Regions from separate parts of the Kribbella sp. NPDC104218 genome, predicted to be linked through region 3. Evidence: riboswitches for the same ligand, from Rfam matches in the RefSeq annotation. Region 3 holds a riboswitch; each other region holds the start of a gene.
The links. Region 3 has a riboswitch for cobalamin ahead of metE (5-methyltetrahydropteroyltriglutamate--homocysteine S-methyltransferase). Riboswitches for the same ligand answer to the same signal wherever they lie in the genome.

Region 1: another riboswitch for cobalamin. It lies ahead of ACZ6ZD_RS11280 (ABC transporter substrate-binding protein); the one in region 3 lies ahead of metE (5-methyltetrahydropteroyltriglutamate--homocysteine S-methyltransferase).
Region 2: another riboswitch for cobalamin. It lies ahead of ACZ6ZD_RS25270 (prenyltransferase/squalene oxidase repeat-containing protein); the one in region 3 lies ahead of metE (5-methyltetrahydropteroyltriglutamate--homocysteine S-methyltransferase).

The regions. Positions count from the first base shown of each region.
Region 1 is NZ_JBVJMQ010000001.1:2,375,114-2,382,843, reverse strand. Features, by position in the region: gene ACZ6ZD_RS11295 (ABC transporter ATP-binding protein) at 1-764, opposite strand, end outside; gene ACZ6ZD_RS11290 (FecCD family ABC transporter permease) at 766-1,764, opposite strand; gene ACZ6ZD_RS11285 (FecCD family ABC transporter permease) at 1,785-2,789, opposite strand; gene ACZ6ZD_RS11280 (ABC transporter substrate-binding protein) at 2,786-3,811, opposite strand; cobalamin riboswitch at 3,835-4,013, opposite strand; gene ACZ6ZD_RS11275 (hypothetical protein) at 4,046-4,990, opposite strand; gene ACZ6ZD_RS11270 (MFS transporter) at 5,004-6,305, opposite strand; gene ACZ6ZD_RS11265 (hypothetical protein) at 6,431-7,228, shown strand; gene ACZ6ZD_RS11260 (sterol carrier family protein) at 7,368-7,709, opposite strand.
Region 2 is NZ_JBVJMQ010000003.1:40,573-48,302, reverse strand. Features, by position in the region: gene ACZ6ZD_RS25280 (aminotransferase class III-fold pyridoxal phosphate-dependent enzyme) at 1-381, shown strand, start outside; gene ACZ6ZD_RS25275 (aminotransferase family protein) at 386-1,753, shown strand; cobalamin riboswitch at 1,768-1,919, shown strand; gene ACZ6ZD_RS25270 (prenyltransferase/squalene oxidase repeat-containing protein) at 2,030-4,594, shown strand; gene ACZ6ZD_RS25265 (hypothetical protein) at 4,591-5,727, shown strand; gene ACZ6ZD_RS25260 (CbiQ family ECF transporter T component) at 5,724-6,821, shown strand; gene ACZ6ZD_RS25255 (ABC transporter ATP-binding protein) at 6,818-7,730, shown strand, end outside.
Region 3 is NZ_JBVJMQ010000003.1:704,082-711,811, forward strand. Features, by position in the region: gene ACZ6ZD_RS28015 (FAD-dependent oxidoreductase) at 25-1,515, opposite strand; gene ACZ6ZD_RS28020 (AurF N-oxygenase family protein) at 1,515-2,396, opposite strand; gene ACZ6ZD_RS28025 (transglycosylase SLT domain-containing protein) at 2,549-3,232, shown strand; gene ACZ6ZD_RS28030 (cation diffusion facilitator family transporter) at 3,272-4,237, opposite strand; gene ACZ6ZD_RS28035 (heavy-metal-associated domain-containing protein) at 4,356-5,519, shown strand; cobalamin riboswitch at 5,584-5,795, shown strand; gene metE (5-methyltetrahydropteroyltriglutamate--homocysteine S-methyltransferase) at 5,897-7,730, shown strand, end outside.

The DNA of each region.
Region 1 (7,730 bases), on a different contig from region 3:
ATTACCAGGGGGGTGGCGGTTTGGGGGTCGGGGACTATTTGGGCGGGGAGGTTGAAGACGGATTGGACGGTGGCGGGGGTGATGACTTGGGTGGGCGTGCCGGTGGCGGCTATGCGGCCGGCTTTGAGGGCGATCAGGTGGTCGGCGTAGCGGGCGGCGAGGTTGAGGTCGTGGAGGACGAGGACGACGGTTTTGCGGTGGTCGCGGTTGAGGGTGCGGACCAGGTCGAGGATTTCCAGCTGGTGGGCCAGGTCGAGGAAGGTGGTGGGTTCGTCGAGGAGCATGGTCTCGGCGTCCTGGGCGAGGGCCAGGGAGAGCCAGACGCGTTGGCGTTGGCCGCCGGAGAGTTCGTCGAGGGGGCGGTCGGCGAGGTCGGCGACGCCGGTGGCTTCGAGGGCGGCGGTGACGGCTTGTTCGTCGGCGGGTGACCACTGGCGGAACCACTTCTGGTGCGGGTGGCGGCCGCGGCCGACCAGGTCGGAGACGGTGATGCCGTCGGGGGCGACGGGTTGCTGGGGGAGCATGCCGAGGTGGGTGGCGAGTTTGGCGCCGGTGAGTTGGGAGAGGTCGGTGTCGTCGAGGTAGACGGTGCCGGCGCGGGGTTTGAGGAGCCGGGCCAGGCCGCGTAGGAGGGTGGATTTGCCGCTGGCGTTGGCGCCGACGATGACCGTGATCTGCTCGCGCGGGATCAGGACCGAGAGCTCGTGGACGACGGCGCGGCCGTCGTAGGCGAGAGTGAGAGTGTCGGCACGGAGTTCGGACATGTCAGCCTCCTCGGCCGATGCGGTTGGCACGAGCCATCAACACGAGCAAGTACGGCGCCCCGAGGAACGCCGTGATGACGCCGACCGGGAGCGCGGTCGGCGCGAAGATCTCCCGGGCGACCAGGTCGGACGCGACCACGAGCAACGCACCCAGCGCACCAGCGGCTAGCAACCCAGCGACCCGCTCCCGAACCAGCCGCCGCGCGAGCTGCGGCGCTACCAGCGCGACGAACGCCACCGGCCCGGCCACCGCGGTCGCCATCGCCGCCAGCGCGACCCCGATCGCAATCAGCAGCGCCCGCGACAACTCAACCCGCCCGGCCAACGTCCGCGCCAAGTCATCGCCCAACTCCAGCAACCGCAGCTGCCGCGCCGAAGCCAAGGCCACCGGTAACAACACCACCAGAGCAACCCCGATCACCCAAGCATGCGACCACGTCCGCCCAGCCAGGCTCCCGGCCAACCACTGCGAAGCACTCTTCGCCGCATAGATATCCGCCAGCGTCAGCAAGTACGCCGTCGCCGACGAAATGATCGCCGTCACGCCGATCCCCACCAGCACCAGCCGATATCCGGAGACCCCGCCCCGATACGCCAACAGATAAACAGCAATTGCCGACAGCAACGATCCCGCCAGCGCTCCGGCCGGGATCCAGCCACTCCCGAACACCGTGATCATCAGGACGGCGGCCAACGCGGCCCCGGCGTTCACCCCGATCAGATCCGGGCTCACCAACGGATTCCGCGCCAGCCGCTGGAAAATCGCCCCCGACACCGCGAACGCCGTACCGACGCCGATCCCGACCAGCACCCGCGGCAGCCGGTTGTTCACGATGATGTCGTTCAGGATCAGCGTCCCGTGTCCGGCCAACGTGTCGAGCACCACCGGCAACGGAATCCGGTAGTCCCCCACCGTCAACGACACCGCGCCCACCACCAACGTGAGCACCCACGCGACGATCGATCCCACCAAACTCGCGACATCCACCCGAGTGGACACGGGCCCTACCCGCACGGTTCTCACAGTTCCGCCGTACGCCGACGCCGGACCAGCGCGATGAACAACGGCGCCCCGATCAGCGCCGTGATGATCCCCACCTGCAACTCCGCCGGCCGAACCACCACGCGCCCAACCACGTCCGCCAGCAGCAACAGAGCCGGCGCCAGCACCATCGACCACGGCAGAATCCACCGATAGTCCGCCCCTACCAGGCTACGCGCCACATGCGGTACGGCGAGACCCACGAACCCGATCGGCCCCGCGATCGCCGTCGCCGTCCCCGCCAGCACCATCACCGCCAGCCCGGCCACGACCCGCACCAGCAGCACCCGAGTCCCCAACGACTGCGCCAGCTCGTCCCCCAACGCGAGCTGGTTCAACGACCGCCCCAGCACCAAGGCCAACAAGATGCCCACCGCAACAAACGGCACTGCCTGCGTGACCACCGGCCCGGACGCCATCGTCAGCGATCCGACCACCCAGAACCGGAACTCGTTCAACGTCGACAGATCCGTCAGCGTGATCGCCGACGTCACCGACCCGAGCAGCGCCGAGATCGCCGCACCCGCCAAGGCCAGCTTCACCGGCGTCGCACCGCCCCGCCCGATCGCGCCGACCAGATAGACCACGACGGTCGCCACCAACGCGCCACCCATCGCGAACCACACGTACGCCGTCAGACTCGTCACCCCGAGGACGCCGATCGCCCCGACCACCGCCACCGCCGCACCGGCGTTCACCCCGAGAATGCCCGGATCCGCCAGCGGATTCCGGGTCACGCCCTGCATCAGCGCGCCCGCCAAACCGAGCGCCACCCCGACCAGCAGACCCGCGACGGTCCGCGGCACCCGCAGATACCGGATCACCCGATCGTTGTCGCTGCCGCTGAAATCCGCGAGGGCCAGATAGACGTCATGCGCGCCGAACCATTGGTTGCCGACGCTGAGCGACAGCAGCACGGCCACCGCGAGGACTCCACAGCACAACAGCAGCCCGGCCGCTCGCCAGCCGCCGCCCTTGATCATTTGAACAGGTCGGCGTGAATGGTCTTGGCGATGTCCTCGGTCGTGTAAGCGCCGCGCACCCCGGCGGAGTGGTTCGCGAACAGCCACGGCACCACGTGCTTGTTCCGCACCGCCTTCAGGTTCTGGTACGCCGGATTCGCCAGAATCCGAGCCACCTCTTGCTGCGAGGACGCCGGCGTCAGCGCGGCATCGCAGCACCCGCTGATCAGGATGTAGTCCGGGTTGCGCTTGATCAGCTCCTCGACGCCGACCTTCACGTTCCGCTTCGACGTCAGGTCCGCGAAGGCGTTCACCCCGCCGGCCTGCTTGATCAGCACGGTCCCGAAGTCCGGACCGCCGGACACCGTCAGCCCGCCGCCTTCCATCCCCGGCCGCAGGATCGCGACCGTCGGCTTCGGCGCGTCCTTGACCTTCGCCGCGACCGCCGCGATGCGCTTCTCCTGATCGGCGATCACCTGCTCCGCGCGCTCCGAGACCCCGAACAGCTTGCCCAGGTCGCGCAGATCGGCGTACACGTTGTTCATCGAGACGCTGGCCGGGTCGATCGCCTCGTCGCCCTTGCCGTCGGCGGTCGGGCAGAGCGGGCTGAAGATCCAGGTCCGGACGCCGAGGTCGGACAGGCTCTTCCGGCTACCGAAGCTCTCGTCGCTACCGCCGCCGGCGCTGAACACGTCGTTGAACCCCGAGAGCACGAAGTCCGGGTTCGCGGCGAGCAGCTCCTCACGGCTGGGCAGATTCTTGTAGTACTTCGCCTTGGACTGCGCATCGGCGTACTCCGGCAGCACCTCGGAGTCCAGGTACGCCGTACCGACCAGGCGGTCCGAGATCCCCAGCGCGTGGGCCATCTCGATCGCGGGCTGGTACGCCGCGAACACCCGCTTCGGCGGGCCGTCGACGGTGACGTCGATCCCGCAGTTCTTCACAGTCGTCGCGCCCGGGCCAGGGGCGTCGGCAGTCGCCGAACTGCCACACCCGGCCACCAGACCCAGCAACACAACCGACATGACGGATGTACGCAGCACGGAACCGCTCCTCCAGCACCTCGTGGACGGATCATGCCGTGGCCGGTCTCCTGGCTGACGGGACTGCGTTCACCGACCTGGTCTTCCCAGCAAGCACCAGTGACCTCCCCGAAGGGAACGGTCGGTCAACTCCCGATCACAGTGGCGAGGGCCGCGCCGGTACCGCACCGGCTTCCCGTACACCACGGCGGCGCCACAGTAACACCCGCGACGCGGTCGCACGCCGAAGTGTGGTCAGCGGTACAACCGGGCTACTGCCAACGCCAGCTGGGTCATCGCGTCCGGGTCCACCGCGCGGGCCGGCAGCGGCACCAGATCGACCAACTTGTCCTCGCCGAACCGGATGCTGGTCCGCCCGGTAGCGGAGTCGACGTACGCCTCCTCGCCGAGCGGGATGGTTTGCGCGGTCGGCAGCTTCCGGAAGGCAGTCATCAGCGCTATCGCCTGCGATGTACGCCGAGCCGACGTCGTCAGCACGCCGTTCGTGGACACCCAGCCGCAGACCAGGTCGCCACGCTCGTTCTCGCCGTCCCGCCGGTACGTCGCCTGCGCACCCATGACCTTGGCCACGGCCGCAGTCCCACGCTCGCAGCCGTCCCGGACGATCATCGGCTCCGGATCCGGCACGCCCGGCACCTGCCGGACGACGTCCTGCGCGAGGACGACGTACTGCGCCAGCGTCGCCTTGGGCCCAGCGACCTTGTAGAGCCGCCCCCGGAACAGGAACACCACGGACGTCGCGGTCCCGAAACCGCCTTCGCCGACGGCCGCGGGCTGCCCCTTCAACGCCTTCTGCTGCTGAGCCAACGTCGACTTCGTCGCCAGCTGCAGCGACACCCCGACCCGCAGGACCGGCCCGTTCGGCAGCTGGCTCAGCTGGAGCTGACAGACGTCGTACGTGATCGGTACGCCGAACTCGGCCGGCACCGGCTTCGGCTGGATCTCCACCAGCGGCACCGAGAGCGTCGACTGCACCAGCGCCTGATCCATCCGCACGCAGAGCGTGTCGGCAACCTTCGCGGACGGCGGCGTCGACGGAGTCTCAGTCGGAGTCTGGCTCGGCGTCGTCGGCACCGACACCAGCGGCGGCACGCTCGGCGCCGTCTCCTGGCCAGGGCCACCACAGCCAGCGGCGACCACTGCGAGCAACACGAACGGAACTGCCGGACGGATACGCATGGTGCAACAAAGCCTACGCTTCGTTCGCCTCTCCGGCGGCGCGCAGCTCGCGTTCCCGGACGGCGTGCTCGTCGGTGCGCGCGTCGTACCGCCAGAAGTCGCGTAAGGCAGCAGCAGTGGCAGCGACTCCGGCGACGCAGAGGATGCCGCCGCTGACGATCGACGTCCGCACGGTGGTCAGGTCAGCGACCAGACCGGACCGGCTCTGGCCGCCCAGCGGGCCGAGCATGTAGGAGAGCATCTCGATGCCGGCCAGTCGACCGCGCATCTCGTCCGGAATCGTCTGGTTCCAGATCACCGACCGGAAGAGGCCGGACACCATGTCGGACGCGCCGGCCAGCGCCAGGAAGACCAGCGCGAACCAGATGTTCGGCGCCAGCCCGGCGATGCCGATCGCCGCACCCCAACAGATCGCTGCCAGCACGACTGCTCGGCCGTGGTGATGAACGCGCTGCGTCCAGCCGCTGCTCAGCGTCGCCAGCAACGCGCCGACCGCCTCCGCGCTGTAGAGCAGCCCGAGCAGCTTCGGCTGTTTCAGCACCTCGGTCGCGAACGCCGGGAACAGCACGATCGGCATCGCCATGAACATCCCGACCATGTCGACGACGTAAGTCCCGAGCAGATCCTTCCGGCGGGCGGCGTACTGGATGCCCTGCCCGATCACCCGTAACGACGGTGGTTGCGAATGCTCCCCGACGCGGTAGGGCTTGAGGCCCATGTACAACACGGTGGCGATCGCGAGCGCGACCAGCTCGATCCCGAACGCCCAGACCACGCCGGCCGTGCCGATCAGGACGCCGCCGAGCGCGGGACCGACCAGCTGACCGGCCTGCAGCGTCAACGCGTTCAGCGCGACGGCCGCGGGCAGCTCGGCATGCTTGACCACGCGGGGGAACAGCGCGTCCCGGCTCGGCCGCTGCAGGGAGGCGGCGATCGCGTTCAGCGCGCCGCAGACGTAGATCACCCAGAGCTGCGGATCGGCCAGCAGCGCGTTCGCGAGCAGGACGGCGCAGACGACGACCTGCGCGAGACCGGTGCCGATCAGCATCTTCCGCCGGTCGACGTGATCGGCGAGCGCGCCGCCGTACAGGCCGAAAACGACCAGCGGGACGATGTTGACCAGGCCCATCGCGCCGACGGCGAAGTTGGACTGGGTCAGCGAATAGACCTGGTAGGGCAGCGCGACGTAGCCGAACATCGCGCCCAGGAAGAAGATCGAGCCCGAGACCACCAGGATCCGGAAGTCACGGGAACCACGCCACGGAGTCAGATCGACACGCAGCCGGGCCAGCCGCGCTCGGAAACTTGCTGCCACTGGCACATAGTGTCAGTTCGATCGTGCTAAAACGAACCCTTTTGTCTCTACGGTGGAACCGATTGGTTGCCCTCGGCGTCAATCCACCTGACTGTCGGTACCAGCTTTGAAGACGGAGAAACCGGATGATCTCGACCAAGTCGGCACGCACCAAGGTGTTCGCCACGCTCGTCGCGGGGGCGGCCGCCGCCGGCGCCACCCTGCTCGCGCCCGTGGCCGCGCAGGCCGCACCCACCGCGACCACGGCCCCGGCCACCGTCGCCGCGGCCTCGGACACCTTGAAGCCCGGCATGAAGCTGAAGGCCGGCCAGTACATCTTGTCCAAGGACAAGCGGTACAAGTTCATCATGCAAGGTGACGGCAACGCGGTGCTCTACGCGGGGAAGACCGCGCTGTGGTCGACCGCGACCAACCGCAAGGCGTCCGTCCTGGTGATGCAGAAGAACGGCGACCTGCAGGTCGTCTCCGGCAAGACCGCCGTCTGGCGGAGCAACACCGGGACCAGCGCGAACGCGCGCCTCGTCGTCCAGAACGACAAGAACCTGGTGATCTACAACACCCGGAACAAGCCGAACTGGTCGCGCTACATGGTGGTCGGCACGCTCGGCGCCGGCCGGCTGCTGAAGCACCCGGAGTACATGACCTCGGTGAACCGCACCTACCGGGTGTACATGCAGGGTGACGGCAACCTGGTCCTGGTCAAGGGCAAGACCCCGCTGTGGAGCACCCGGACGCAGAGCAAGGGCGCGTTCGCGGCCATGCAGGCCGACGGCAACCTGGTCGTCTACAGCGCCGCCAAGAAGGCGATCTGGTCGAGCAAGACCAACCGCAAGGGCTCGGTCCTGGTGCTGCAGAACACCGGCGACCTGCAGATCGTGAACGGCCGCTCCGTCGTCTGGCGGACCAACACCGCCGGTCGCTGACCGAGTCGCTGATACCGGTCGGCCCGGAATCTTTTCGATTTTCTTCGAATAGTGAACTTTTCGGGCCGGCCGAGCGTCTCTATCTGTAGCCGCGGCACCCGGGGCGGGGTGTCGCGGCCCCTTTCTGTCCGGTAAGTAATCACTCGGTGACGAGCGGCAACCAGCCGCTCAGATCCGTGCGCTCCCCACTCGCGCGGAGCTTCCCGGAGTCGCGCGCGGCCGGCCAATCGGTCCGGCCCAGCGCCAGCTCGATCCACAGCTCGGCCGGCATCTCCACGACCGCGCCCGGCGTCCCGCGGGTGTGCCGCGGCCCCTCGATGCACTGGACGGCGCCGTACGGCGGCACCCGGACCTCGACCGCGTGGCCGGGGGCCTTGGCGACCAGCAGCTTGAGCAGCTCCTTGGTCAGCAGTTTCAGGTCGGCGCGCTCGGCCGTCCCGGCGTCGTAGCGCCGCAGGGCCTGCTCGAAGGGCGTGGTCACGACGTGCCAGCGTACGCGCCG
Region 2 (7,730 bases), 660 kb from region 3:
TGGCCGGCCGGCGCGCACGGTTCGACGTACGGCGGGTCGCCGGTCGCGTGCGCGGCCGGGCTGGCGACGCTCGAGGTGATCCGGTCCGAGGGGCTGATGGCGAACGCGATCCAGGTCGGGCAGCTGCTGCTCGAGGGACTGACGAAGATCCAGGCCGAGCACCCGGACAAGATCGTCGACGTCCGCGGGGTCGGGCTGATGATCGGCGTCGAGTTCGCCACGGCGGACCAGGCGGCGGCGGTGCAGAGCCGCGCGTTCGAGAGCGGGCTGCTGGTGCTGGAGTGCGGAGAGAGCGCTATCCGGCTTTCTCCGCCGCTCGTGGTCACCGCCGAGGAAGCTCAGAGAGCGCTCTCGCTGTTCGCGGCCGCGGTCGCCGGCTAGTCGAGTGACCGGCGCCGTCTTCTCCCGGGCCGCCGGCCGCGACCTCCCGGTCGTGGCCGGCGGCAACGGGGCGGAACTGTTCGACACCACCGGGCGCCGCTACCTGGACGGCGCCGGTGGCGCGATCGTGGTCGGCGTCGGGCACGGCTCGGCGGAGGTCGCCGACGCGATCGCCGCGCAGGCCCGCCAGGTCGCCTACGCGCACGGGACGGCGTTCACCTCGGCGAGCCTGATCGAGTACGCCGAAGCGCTCGGCCCGCTGCTGCCGGTCGACGACCCGTACATCTACCCGGTCTCGGGCGGCAGCGAGGCCGTGGAGACCGCTCTCAAGCTCGCTCGCGCGTATCACCTGGCGCGCGGCGAGGACCGTTCCGTGGTGATCGGGCGGACCGGGGCGTACCACGGCAATACTCGCGGCGCGCTGGACGTCTCCGGGCGGGCCGGGCTGCGCGCGCCGTACCAGCCGTGGTTGGGGTCGGCGGTGCACACGACGTCGCCGTACGAGTACCGCTGCCCGTTCCCGGAGTCGCATCCGGTGGGCTGCGGGGTGCGGCATGCGGAGGCGCTGGAGCGGATGATCGTCGCGCAGGGGCCGGCGAACGTGGCCGCGTTCATCGCGGAGCCGATCGCGGGGGCGGCGCTCGGGGCCTGCGTGCCGCCGGACGATTACTGGCCGGCGATCACGGCGGTTTGCCGGAAGTACGGCGTCCTGGTGATCGCGGACGAGGTGATGACCGGGTTCGGGCGGACCGGGCGGTGGTTCGGGTGCGATCACTGGGGAGTGCGTCCGGATCTGCTGGTCGCGGCGAAGGGCGCGGCGTCGGGGTATTGGCCGTTGGGGTTGACGGTGTGCAGCGGTGCGGTGCACGACGCGGTGCAGGCCGGTGGGTTCGTGCATGGCTACACCTATTCGCATCACGTGGTCGGTGCTGCGGCCGGTCTCGCCGTACTCCGGATCTTGCAGCGGGAGCGGCTTGTGGAGGCTTCGGACGAGCGCGGGGCTCAGCTTGCCGCCGAGCTGCGTGCGGAGCTCGGCGGGCATCCGGCGGTCGGCGATATTCGCGGACGAGGGCTACTCCAGGCGATCGAGCTGGTCGCGCCGCCGGGTGCGGAGCGGAACGACGGACCGAGAACGGGTGCGAAAGCGCTCTCTGGCGATCTGACGCCGTTCTCACGGAGTGCGCGCGTCGCCGAACGGGTGGTCGCCGCGGCCAAGGACCTGGGGGTGCTGCTCTACCACTCGACAGGATGTGCCGACGGGACGAACGGCGACCTGCTCGTCCTCGGGCCACCGCTCGTCATCACGCCCGGTCAGGTCAGCGAACTGGCTCGCGCCTGCGCCGCCGCCGTCCATCAGGTCCTGGATGACTGAGATTCAAGGTAAGATTTCTTCAACTTTCCGGTGGCCGCCGGAAAGCGTGACTTGTCACGACCCGACGTGTGGGGGGAAGCCGGTCGAAACCCGGCGCTGACCCGCAACCGTAGGCGGAGCGCGAGCTCCGCGAGCCGGAATGCCTCACCGCCGGGCCTGCGAACTCCACCACCCGTCGTGGTCTACGGGCGGAGTCCGGGCGGCACCCGGTTGTATCCCAACCGGCCTGCCGGCCCCTGGGCGACGCGCGCGACCACCCGCCCGAATCCAGGTCCCATGCGCACCCGCCCAGCCCGGTACTTCGTTCAACGCGTCGGTGCCCTCGTCGCAGCCGCGCTCCTGCTGACTCCGACACTGGCAACCACCGCCAACGCCTCCGAACGCTCCGAGGCAGCGGCGTCCACGCAGGCAGCCTCGGCTGCGGCTTGGTTGGGTGGGCAGCTGGTCGATGGGGCCATCCCCGGGTTCTCGGGGCCGGACTGGGGGCTGACGATCGACACGCAGTGGGCGTTGATCGCGGCGGAGGCGGATCCGAAGGTCATTGCTCAGGTGGTGGGGGCGGTGGCTGCACATGTGCCGGACTACGCAGGCCCGAGCTGGTACCCGAACGAGGATGCCCGGATCGCCGGTGCGACGGCGAAGGTGTTGCTGGCGGCGGTGACCGCGGGGAAGGACTACCGCAACTTCGGCGGCCGCAACATGCGCCGCGAGACGCTCGACCTGATCGCGGGAGCGGACGCCGGTGTCGAGGAGGGCCGGATCCGCGACAAGGAGACCGGCAACGACGACTCGAACATCTTCAGCCAGTCGCTCGCGGTGATGGGCCTGGCGCGCGCGGGCGGCGTCCCGCAGAACGCGGTCGACTACCTGATCCGCCAGCAGTGCTCGGCGGGCTTCTTCCGGATGTTCTACAACGACCTGAAGTCGTGTGACGAGGGCGGCGGCGCGCCGGACGGCGACGGGACGGCGATGGCCGTGCAGGCGCTGATGACCGCGCAGAACTTCGGCATGGGCGGCGTCGACGACGAGATCCGCAAGGGGCTCGAGTGGCTCAAGTCGGTGCAGAAGGAGGACGGCTCGTTCGGCGGCGGCGTCTCCACCGAAGGGTCGAACTCCAACAGCACCGGCCTGATCGCGCAGACCCTCGCCGCCGGCAGCGAGTACGAGGCGTACCGCAAGGCCGAGGGCTGGATGATCCGCCATCAGCTGACCACGGAGAACGCGGGCAACACGCCTGCCGCCCCGCACGTCGGCGCGATCGCGTACAACTCCGAGTCGCTCGGCCAGGCGTTGCGCGACGGCATCGACATCGGGATCGACCAATGGCGGCGCGCCACTCCGCAGGCGATCTTCGCGTTCGCCCCGGTCCCGTTCGCCGACCTCGCCTGGACGGACCCGAACCCGCCGTCCCCCACCCCGACGCCGACCGTCACGATCACCGCGACGGCGACCGTGACGACCCCGGGCCCGACCGTCACGAAACCCGGCCCCACGATCACCAAACCGGGCCCGACGGTCACCAAGCCCGGCCCGACCGTCACCAAGACCAACACGCTGCGCCCGCCGCCGCTGCCCCGGCAGACCGTGACGCAGCGGCGGATCGTCGTCACGCAGGTCACCGCGCCGCCGCTCCCCCGCGCCACGACCACCGTCACCAACAACATCCCTGGCCCGTCGTCCACGACGACCGTCTCGGTCACGCCGCCGCCGACCACCGTGAGCGCGACGCCGCCACCGCCGTCCATCGGTCAGGCCAAGTCGGCTGATGCCACGGTCAGCTACCTGCAGAGCAAGCTGATCGGCGGGAACCACATCGAGGTCGACCGCAACGGCTCTCGGTACGTCGACTACGACGCGACAGTGAGCCTCGGCCTCGCGCTGCGGCAGTCCGAGAAGCTGACCGGCACCGTCGGCGCGATTTCGGCGCTGATGGCGCAGCCGGACGCGATCGCGGCCTACGCGTACGGCGTCCCGTACGACCAGCCCGACGCCCGGTACGCCGGGCCGCTCGCGAAACTCGTCCTGCTACTCGCTCTCGGCACGAAAGATGCTGCCGGCAACGAGTTGGCCAATCAGCTGGCCGCCCGGATCCAGGGTGACGGGCGGATCACCGATCTGACCAAATCCGGTGACCAGTCGAATCTCACCAGCCAGGCGTACGGCGTCCTCGCGCTCCTTGCCGCCGGCAAACAAGACGAAGCCAAGCGGGCGATGGAGGCGCTGCTGCGGCAGCAGTGCGGCGATGGGTCGTTCCCGGCGCAGTTCGGGCCGGCCGAGCAGAAGTGTCAGACCGGCGACATCGCGAGCACCGCGATCGCCGTCCAGGCGCTCAACGCGGTGCGGCCCGGGTCTACCGAGGCCCTGGCGCCGGTGGGCAGCCTCCGCGCCGCGCTCAAGGCGCTGACCGACCGTCAGGACGGCGATGGGGTGTGGAAGGGCGGCTGGCAGCAGAACGGCCAGCCGGATGTCCCGGCCACGGCTGCCGCCGTCGTCGCGCTGCAGTCCGCGGGCCTCGACACGTCGTCCGCCTCGACCCGGTTGCTCGGCTCGATCACGCCGGACGGCGGGCTGCCGATCAGCCCGGTCGCCGGAGCGAGCGACGTCCCGGCAAGTATCGCGGCGATCCCGGCCATGTTCGGAGGCTCGCTGGTCACCGCCGACACCACGGTGCTGGCTCGCGCCACGACCGCGCCGTTCGATACCGACGTCAAGCCACAGGCGGCCATCACCACCGGCGACGACATCCCCTGGGCCCTCTTCGCCATCCTCGCCCTTGCCCTGGTCGCCCTCGGCGCCCTGGCCGGCTGGCTCATCACCCGGCCCCGAGGCGTCGCCCGATGAACCGGCTCGTCCGCGTTGCGGCGGTTGTGCTCGGGGTGGGGCTGGTGGGGGCGCCGCTGACGGCGAGTGCGGTGGATCCTTCGCGGGGGACGCCGGGGTTCTGCCCGTCCGAGGAGGGGGTGACGGTAGTCATCGACTTCGGCGGGTTGGGCGGCAACGCGATCGTCAGGTGTGCGCCGGGGCCGGTCGGGCCGGGGTTCACGGGACACTCGGCGCTGGTGGACGCGGGGATCGAGTTGCAGGGGACGCGGCGGTGGGGTGAGGCGTTCATCTGCCGGCTCGAGAACCGGCCGGGGCCGAACGAGGTGATCCCGATCAAGGGGCGGGAGAAGTACAAGGAGCCGTGTATCGACACGCCGCCGGCGGCCGGGTACTGGTCGTACTGGTGGGCGGCCAACGGCGGGCAGTGGCAGTACTCGCAGTGGGGTGTGAAGAACCGGAACGCCATCCGCGGCGGGTTCGAAGGCTGGTCGTTCTCGCTGAACGCGACCGCCGAGACCAACCCCAAGCCGCGCATCAACCCGCGCCGCCCGAACAGCGCGCCGCAACCGACCAACACGATCCCCACCCAGCGGCCGAGCGGCAACAATCCCAACGAGCAGCAACAGCCCGGCAACCCGAACGACCCCGGCGACCAGGGACCACTCCCCGGCGACACCATCACCACCATCGGCGGCAACCGGCCCAGCACCGGTGGTCCGAGCGGTCAACCGACCCAGCCCGGCGGCCAATCCAGCGGCGGTCCCATCCAGAACACGAGTCCCGGACAGCCAGGCCTGCCGCCCGAGAACCAGCAACCCGGCCAAAGCAACCCGCTTCCCGGCCAGTCGGCCAGCCTCCCACCCGGTCTCCCCCGCGACGGTCTGCTCCCCGGTACCGGCGCGCCGCGCCCTGGCGACACCTGCCCCACGAACCCCGGGGCCACCAGCATGCCGGCCTCCGGCGGTTCCTGCGGAACCACGCCGGGCGGGGGAAACGGCGATATCGCCTGGTCCGGCGGTGAGGTGAGTGCTGACAGCAACCAGGTACCGAAGGGGGTGCCGGTTTCGACTGTGCTGACTGGGTTCGCGGTGCTGATGCTCCTGGGTGGTGCGGTGATTACGGCGCAGTATCGGCGGGCGCGGCGCTCGTGACGGCGTACTGGTTGCCGCGGAACCTGCATCCGGCGGCGTGGTGGTTGTGGGCGCTCGGGCTGGCGACGGCCGCGAGCCGGACGACGAACCCGATGCTGCTGGCGCTGATCTTGTCGGTGGTGATCTTCGTGGTGATCAACCGGCGATCGGATGCGCCCTGGGCGGTCGCGTTCCGGCTGTACCTGTCGCTCGGCGCGTTCATCGTCGTGATGCGCGTCGTCTACCGGATCATCTTCGGCGGTGGCGAAGGTGAGCAGATCCTGTTCACGCTGCCCGAGATCCCGTTACCCGCTTGGGCGGCCGGCATCCGGCTGTTCGGCCAGGTGACCGTGGAGTCGCTGCTCGGCGGCGCGTACGACGGGCTCCGCCTCGCGACGATGCTGATCTGCGTCGGCGCGGCCAACGCGCTCGCGAACCCGAAGCGGCTGCTCAAGTCGGTCCCGTCCGCGCTCTACGAGGCCGGCTCGGCGGTCGTCGTCGCGGTCTCGGTCTTCCCGCAGCTCGCCGAGAGCGTCGTCCGGGTCGGGCGCGCGCGCCGGCTCCGCGGCAGCACCGAGCGCGGGATCCGGGCCTTCCGCGCGGTCGCGATCCCCGTCCTCGAGGACGCGCTCGACCGCTCGCTCCGCCTCGCCGCGGCGATGGACAGCCGCGGCTACGGCCGCTCCGGCGCGCTGACCGGCGGCGCGCGTGCGCTCACCGGCGCCCTGCTCGTGACCGGCCTGATCGGCATCTGCGTCGGCGTGTACGGCGTCCTCGACGGGACGACGCCGCGCTACCTGGCCGGCCCGATGCTCGCCATCGGCGTCGCGATCGCCGGGGTGGGAATGTACTCCGCCGGACGCCGCGTGCACCGGACCATGTATCGCCCCGACCACTGGCGACTCGCCGAGCTCGTAGCCGCCGGCTGCGGGATCGCGGCCGCGATCGCCCTGTTCCGCAGCAGTTCGGTCGACCCCGCGAACCTCAACCCTTCGCTGCGGCCGCTGACCTGGCCCGAAGTCGGCCTGCTCCCCGCGATCGGCGTCCTGATCGCCCTGCTACCTGCCTGGCTGGTCCCTCCGGCCGCGAACGACCTCGAGGAGGCCGGCCGGTGATCCGGTTCGACAACGTCAGCATCACGTATCCCGGTGGGGACGCGCCCGTCCTCGACCGGGTGGACCTGACCATCAGCGAAGGTGAGCTGTGTCTGCTCACCGGCCGCACCGGCACCGGGAAGTCGACGATGCTCGGCGCCGTCAACGGCCTCGTCCCGCACTTCACCGGTGGGCATCTGGACGGCGAGGTCACGGTCGACGGGATCGCCACCAGCAGCCGGCCGCCGCGTGAGTTCGCTCATCTGGTCGGCGTGGTCGGGCAGGACCCGCTGGCCGGGTTCGTCACCGACACCGTCGAGGAAGAGCTTGCCTACGGCATGGAACAGCTCGCCGTCCCGCCGGCGACGATGCGCAAACGCGTCGAGGAGACCCTTGATCTGCTGGGGATCGCCGAGCTGCGCCGTCGTCCGCTGCGGACGTTGTCCGGCGGGCAGCAGCAGCGCGTCGCGATCGGCTCGGTGCTGACGAGCCATCCGCGGGTGCTGGTGCTCGACGAACCGACGTCCGCGCTCGACCCGACCGCGGCCGAGGACGTACTCGCCGCGATCACCCGGCTCGTCCACGACCTCGGCGTGACCGTCCTGATGGCCGAGCATCGGATGGAGCGCGTCGTCCAGTACGCCGACCGCCTGATTCACCTGCCCGGCGACGGAACGGCCCAGGCGGGTGACCCGGCCGAGATCCTGCGGACGTCGTCCATCGCGCCGCCGATCGTGGAACTCGGTCGGCTCGCCGGTTGGTCGCCGCTGCCGCTGTCCGTGCGCGACGCCCGACGGGTCGCGGGGCCGCTCCGGGAACAGCTCGACGGGCGTACGCCGTCGTCCGAGGCGGTGGCTGCCGGCGATCGGTTGCTGAGCGCGCGCAAGGTCGTCGTCCGGTACGGCGAGGTGGTGGCGGTTCGCGGCGTCG
Region 3 (7,730 bases):
AGTTAGTGAGTGGTGGCGGTTCGCTCAGGTGCGGCGGGCTCGCTTGGCGAGGCGGGCGAATTTGCGGGTGGAGCGGCTTGGCGGGGTGAGGCGGCCGGCGGCTGCGTCTTCCAGGAGTGCTGTGACGGTTTCGGCGGCGCAGGTGCGGTTGGTGCCGATTCCGCCGGTTGGGCCGCGTTTGATCCAGCCGACGACGTAGGTGCCGGGTCGGCCGGTGACGCGGCCGGCGTCGTTCGGTACGACGGCTGCGTCGTGGTCGAAGGGCAATCCGGTGATCGGCGTCCCGCGGTAGCCGATTGATCTGATGAACAGGCCGGTGGCGAGAACTGGGCCGTCGGCCAAGCGCACTCCCGCGACGCGGTTGTCATCGGGGACGAGTTCGCCGGGGCTGGAGTGGAAGCGCAGGACGATCCGGCGGCCGGGGGAGGGCTCCGCTTGCCAGTCGATGGCCTGCTGTCCGACGTCGCGGAGGGCCACGGCTTTGGGGTGGTCGCTGGTGGCGATCTCGGCGGCGATGCGGGGGTCGTGGGTGTCGACGACGAGTTGGACGCCGGGGAGGTGCTTGAGCTCGTGGAGTTCGGGGAGCGTGTACGCGGCGTCCGCGGGACCGCGGCGGGCGAGGATGACGACCTCGCGGTCGGCGTGGGAGAAGAGCGCAGAGAGCGCTCCCTCGGCGATCTCGGTCCCGGTGAGCGTGGCGGGATCGGCAGCGAGGATGCGCGCGACGTCCAGGGCGACGTTGCCGGAGCCGGCGATGACGACGCGACCGGCCGGGAGGTCGAGCGGAGCCGCGCCCGGGCGCCCGTTGTACCAGCTGACGACATCGCGAGCGGCGAGGCTGCCAGGGAGGTCTTCGCCTGGGATGCCGAGGCGGCGGTCGGCGGTGCTGCCGACCGCGTAGATCACCGCGTCGTGATGAGCGAGCAGGTCGTCGTTGGTCAGGGTGGCGCCGACGTCCACGCCGAGCAGGGTGCGGGCGCGGGGGTGCTTGTGGAAGCGGGTGAACCGGTCGGCGATCCGGCGGGTCGCGAGGTGGTCCGGAGCGACGCCGTACCGGAGCAGGCCGCCGGCCCGGGGGAGCCGGTCGATCAACGTGACGTCGGCGTTGGTGTGCAGCAGGAGATCCTCGGCGGCGTACATCCCGGCCGGCCCGGTGCCGACGATTGCCACCCGCAACGGTTTCGGTGCTGAGGGCAACGTTCGGACCGGCTCGGGCGGCTCCCAGCTGTGGAACAGCGGGCCGGCGGCGGCCGCGGTCGGGATGTCCTCGAAGTACGCCGCGTTGATCGCCGCGTAGTCCTGCAATGCGCCGGTGAGCGACTCGATCGGGTGGATGGCGTCGGCCGGGCACGCGTCCGCGCAGGCGCCGCAGGAGATGCAGGTGTCGGGATCGACGTACAGCATGTCTGTGTTGCCGAAAGCGCGTTCTTCCGGCGTCGGGTGGATGCAGTTCACCGGGCAGACGGCGACGCAGCTCGCGTCGCTGCAGCAGGACTGCGTGATCGCGTACGGCATCAGATCAGGTTCGCGCGACGGTAGATCGCGACGGCCGGCTTGGTCAGCAGGCCGACCGAGTCCAGGAACTCCATCAGCCCGCCGCAGCTGGAACGCAGCATCGACTTGTAGTGCTCGTTGGCGCGGGCTTCGCGCAGAGCGCGTTTGGTGTCGAGCCCGGCGGCGGCGTACACGCCGCGGTTCACCATGCTGATCACGATGAAGTACGCCGCGGCCGCCACGATCACGCTGCTGCGCAGCCGCCGGATGCGGCCCGCCTTCGCGAGCTCCTCGCGGACCTCCTCACGGGCGAACTTCATGTGCCGGGATTCTTCGACGACATGGATGTTGTTGATCGTCCGGACGAACGGCACCACCCGCTCGTCGCGCATCCAGGCCCGCTGCATGACATCGGTGACCTCTTCGGCGACCAGGATCGCGGCGTACGCGGTCTCCGCCGAGGCCAGCGCGGCGAAGGCGCGGCCGAGCTCGATCACGTGCCGCCGCGGCCGGTAGGCGGGCGCCTCGAGTTTCGCCGCGCCGCGGGCGAACATCAGCGAGTGCCGGCACTCGTCGGCGATCTCGGTCAGCGCCCACTGGAAATCAGGATCGGTCGGGTCCTTGGCGTAGAAGTCGCGCAGCATCATCTGCTGCAGGATCATCTCGAACCAGATCCCGGTACTCGCGACGGACGCCGACTCCTGCCGGGTGAGCCCTTTCTGCTGATCTTCGGTCAGCTCTGCCCAGTACGCCGTCCCGTAGAGCGTGCTCCACTCGGGACTGAGGCCGTGCATCCCGGTGTCGAGCGGGGTGTCCCAGTCGACCTCGAGCGCGGGGTCGTAGGAGAGCGCTTCCGCCGATCGCAGCAGCTGGGCCGCCACTCCGGAGTCCGTCAGAGCCATGGATCCGCCTCCGTTCGATCGATCCGACATTTTTGATGTTACATCGTCAGTGTCAGATGTCTAGGGGTGGCGGGCGGCGCGGGTCGCGGACGCCGCGCGGGGGAGCGGCTACCGTGGGTGAGCTGCTGGGGGCGCGCGGACGGAGGACGGGGTTGGGTAAGAAGTGGGTCTGGCTCGTCGCGGGCGCGCTGGTCGTCGGGATCTGGAGCTCCCGTGGGCACGAGCAGCGCGAGGCCCAGCCTGAGGTGCGGCCCGAGGCGGCCCGGGGCGTGGTCGGTACGCCGACGCCGCGGCCGGCTGCCGAGCCCACCTCGCAGCCGAAGCCGACGCGGTCGGTGGGCAACTGGTACGACAACTACGACCCGGCCGACTTCGCTGCGCCGGTCCGGAAGTCCGCCAAGCGGGCCGGTGTCGATCCGGTGCTGGTGATGGCGATCCTCTACAACGAGGACTACAAGCCGCACAATCCGGAGCTCGAACGCTCCTGGCAGCGCATCAAACCCGAAGCCGCCTTCGGCATCGCCAATATGCACCGAGCTGCCTTCAACGACACCAAACGCGGCCGCCCGTTCGCCAAGCGCCGCTGGGAAGAGCTGCCCGACCACCCAGAGCTCGCCATCGAGGCCGCCGCCTACCACCTCCGCGACCTCGCCGGCCGCCTCCCGAGCAAACGCTCCACCGCGCTCTCCCGCAACGACCTGCTCGCCCTCGGCTACAACACCGGCTCCGGCAACATGCGCGCCTTCGCCCGCGGCGCCACCCCCGGCCCCCAGGCCCAGACCTACCTCGACAACCTGCACAAGAACTGGCCGAAATCCACCGAAGCCCTCTCCTGACCCCAGCTACCTCGGGAACGGCCGGCTCTGGTGGGGCGGCTAGCGGTTGGCAGGTTCGAGGTGGGTGGGATCGCCGGGGCGGGTGAGCGTGAGGAGGGCTCGCTGAATCTCCGGGCGGGCGTTGAGGGCGTCCTCGATGGTGTTGAGGCGGGTGGCGACGTCGGACTCGGGGGCGTCGCCGGTGAGGTCGACGGCGGCGACGAGGAAGATCTTGTCGGCGCCGACCCACTCCATGTGCAGGAAGCTGACGGACTCGATCTCGTGATGTTCGAGCAACGCCCGGAGAGCGCGATCGTGAGCGACCGGGCTGACGGTCTCGCCGGTGAGGAAGTCCATGTTGCGGCTGATCAGGAAGAGCGCGACGAAGCCGAGCAGCAGGCCGACGACGGTCGAGCCGATCGCGTCCCAGGCGGCGTTGCCGGTGAGCTGGTGCAGGAAGATGCCGAGGGCGGCGACGACGATCCCGATCAGCGCGACCAGGTCCTCGACGAAGACCGCGCGCAGAATCGGGTTGGACGTCGTCTTCACGTAGTGCAGCGGCCGGACGTGCCGCAGCGACGCGGCCGACCGGGTCTGCCGCAGCGCCTGCGCGAACGAGATCCCTTCGAGGACGAAGGAGACGCCGAGGACGGCGTACGCCCAGGTGTACGACGCCTCTTCGGCCTCGCCGTTGCGCAGTGACTGGATCCCGTGCCAGATCGAGACCGCGGCGCCGACCGTGAACAGGCCGAACGCGGCGAACATCGACCAGATGTAGCCGATCCGGCCGTAGCCGAGCGGGTGGCTGGCATCGGCCGGCTTGCCGGCCCGCCGCTCGCCGATCAGCAGGAAGACCTCGTTCCCGGCGTCGGCCCAGGAGTGCGCTGCCTCGGCGACCATCGATGCGGAGCCGGTGATGGCGGCGACGACCGACTTCGCGACGGCGATCAGGACGTTCGCGGTGAGCGCCACGATCACGGTGAGCAGACTCTCGCTGGTCTCGCCGTCCGCGGTCGCTGTGCTCACGCGACGACAGTAGTCCGTGTCCCGCCGCCACTTGTGGACCGGACACGCCGCGTAACCGTGCCGCGGTCCGCGCCGCTTCCTAGACTCGGTGGTGCCGTTGGAGTCCCGGGAGGCGCCGATGACCGCTGAACCACGTCTCTCGGACGATCGGTCCGAGGTTGCACGCATCCTCTTCGAGCTCGCCGTACCCGGCCTGCTGCAGAACGCCGGGGAGGACGCCGAGCCCCGGCGGATCGAGTACCGCGAGGAGCCGGTCGCTCGCGTGCTCGGCGGTCACCTGAGCGCGGCTCAGCTGGACTACGTGACGCGGTCGATGGCGCCCTGCCCGCCGTACCTGGTGACGTCGGCCGAGCACCGGATCACTTGGCGCGACAGCCGCGGGATCGTGAACGTCGCGCACACCGGCCCGCTCGGCGCCGTCGTCCCGGTCGTCGCGCGGGAGGCGACGCTCGAGCTGTGGGCCCGGCTGGCGGCCGACTCCGAGCTCCAGCGCCGGACCGCAGAGCTGCCGGAGAGCGCGATCAAGTTGCTGGCGGCAACAACCACCGACCGGACGGCGCTGGAGGTGTTCCGGACCGGGGTGGACGCGGCGGCGCGCACGCTCGTCCAGCATGCGTTCCTGGTCGCGCAGACGCCGTACGGCGATGCGGCCGAGTTCGCTCGCGGGATCGCGGAGAGCGCGATCTTCGACTCCGTCGCGACGACTTGGTACTGGGGTCTGCAGGCGTCGACGTACCGGCGCGGCATGATCCCGGCGTCCTTTCTCACCTTCGCCGGCCGCGTCCGGTACTCGGTCGACACGGTTGTCGCCCTCCGCGCCATGAAGGACGCCCAGCTCGCGCGGGCGCAGGATACGGAGCTGGAGCCGCTGCCGAGCGCCGTCCAGTACAGCCGCCTAGCGCCCGGCGAGCGACCGCGTTGTCTCGCCCGCACGCCACAGCTGTACGACGGCGGCCGGGCCAGCGTGCTGGCCGTGGTCGCCGACACGTTCGTGGAGACCTTCGTCCGGCTGCTCGACCGGGTCGAGGTCGCGCCGGCGGTGGTGGAGCATCCGGCGGCGCTGCCGAGCGCCGACGCGGAGGTGTTCGAGGTGCCCGACATGACCTGCAGCCACTGCACGCGGACGATCACGAAGGTGCTCGGCGAGCTCGGCGTCGAGCCGCCGGAGTTCGACCTGGTGACCAAGAAGGTGGTCGCGGTGTTCCCGTCCGCCGAGGTGCGCGAACGCGGGTTCGAGGCGATCCGGGCGCGCGGGTACACCGTCGTCCCGCTGCAGGACTGAGAAAGCTCGCGAGAGAGCGCTCCCTGACGTGAGACAAGCCACGGCCGCGGCGGTCCGGCGGCGGTAGGGTCGGGGTATCGATGGTTCGTCCCGGCTCCGGCCGGGACGAGGCAAGAGGGAACCCGGTGCGAATCCGGGACTGCCCCGCAGCGGTATACGGGAACGACCGCCGTCATCAGCACTGGATCAGCCGATCTGGGAAGCGACGGCCAGTAGGCGCCGGCTCCGGCCGGCTCGCTCGTGAGTCCGAAGACCTGCCATCGGTCCGTGCGCCGTCCGGCGTACGGGGGATCGGAGCCTCGTGGGAGGGCTCGCCCGCACCAGCGGCCGAGCTCTGCCCGCGAACGGTCCCTTGACACGCTCGCGAGGAGAGAGACGTGAACACTGCGACCACTGTGCTGGGCTACCCGAGGATCGGGCCGCGCCGCGAGCTCAAGCACGCCGTCGAGAAGTACTGGGCCGGCAAGCTCGGCGCCGATGAGCTGGCAGCCGTCGCCCGGCAGTTGCGGGCCGACACCTGGACCGACCTGACCGATCGGGGTCTGGACACCGTCCCGGCGAACACGTTCGCCTACTACGACCAGATGCTCGACCACATCCAGCTGGTCGGCGCGGTGCCGGCGCGCTACCGCGAGCTGGGGCTGTCCGCGCTCGATACCGCTTTCGCGATGGCCCGCGGGCGCGACGAGATCGGCGCGCTGGAGCTGACGAAGTGGTTCGACACGAACTACCACTACCTGGTTCCGGAACTGGACGAGACGACGTCGTTCGCGCTTGATGCGAGTAAGCCGCTGGGTGACCTGGCGGAGGCCAAGGCGCTCGGGGTGACCGCACGGCCGGTCTTCATCGGCCCGCTGACCTTCCTGCTGCTGTCCAAGCCGTCCGCGGCGGCTGGGGCCGACTTCGAGCCGATCGCGCTCGCCGACCGGCTGGTCGAGGTGTACGCCGAGCTGCTCGGCCAGCTGGCCGACGCCGGAGCGGAGTGGGTGCAGCTCGACGAGCCGGCCTACGTCCAGGACCGGACGGACGATGAGCTGGCCCTGCTGGAGTCGACGTACCAGCGGTTGGCGGCGCTGCCGAACCGGCCGAAGCTGGTCGTAACCACGTACTTCGGCGACCCGGGTGCGGCCCTGCCGTTGCTGGCGGCAACAGATGTCGAGGGGATCGGGGTCGACCTGGTCTCCGCGCCGGGGCTGGTGGACCGGATCGCCGCGCTGCCGGCGTTCCAGCGCAAGACGCTGTACGCCGGATTGATCGACGGGCGGAACGTCTGGCGGGGAGATCTCGGGGGAGCGCTCTCTCGCGCCGCCGTGCTGCTCGGGGCGGTCGGCGAGCTGGTGATCTCGACGTCGAGCTCGCTGCTGCACGTGCCGTACGACGTGGACGTCGAAGCCGAGCTGGACCCGCGGGTCCGGGAGCGGCTGGCCTTCGCACGGCAGAAGGTGGACGAGGTCGTGCTGCTCGGCCGGGCGCTGCGCACGGACGACGGCGTCCTCGCGGATGTCGCTCGGCGCCCGGCGGACGGGGTCCCGTCCGCGGTCGAGTTCGGCGCGGACGCGGCGGTGCAGGCTCGGGTCGCGGCGCTGCAGGCGGCGGATCGGCTGCGAGCGCCGTACGGGGAGCGCTCTCTGGCTCAGGAAACGCTGGACCTGCCGCCGTTGGCGACGACGACGATCGGGTCGTTCCCGCAGACAGGCGACGTCCGCAAGGCCCGGGCCGAGCTGCGGACCGGCGCGATCACGGCGGCGGAGTACGACGAGCGGATGCGGGCCGAGATCGGGCGAGTGATCGCTCTCCAGGAGGAGATCGGGCTGGACGTACTCGTCCACGGTGAGCCCGAACGCAACGACATGGTCCAGTACTTCGCCGAACAGCTCGACGGCTACGCGGCGACCGAGCTCGGCTGGGTGCAGTCGTACGGGAGCCGGTGCGTGCGACCGCCGATCCTGTACGGCGATGTGTCGCGGCCGCGGCCGATGACGACGGAGTGGGCGGCGTACGCGCAGTCGCTCACGCCGCGACCGGTGAAGGGGATGCTGACCGGGCCGGTGACGATGCTCGCGTGGAGCTTCGTGCGCGACGACCAGCCGCTCGGCGTCACGGCCGACCAGGTGGCGCTCGCGCTGCGCGACGAGATCGCGGACCTGGTCGCGGCGGGGATCCGGATCGTCCAGGTCGACGAGCCGGCCCTGCGTGAGCTGCTCCCGCTGC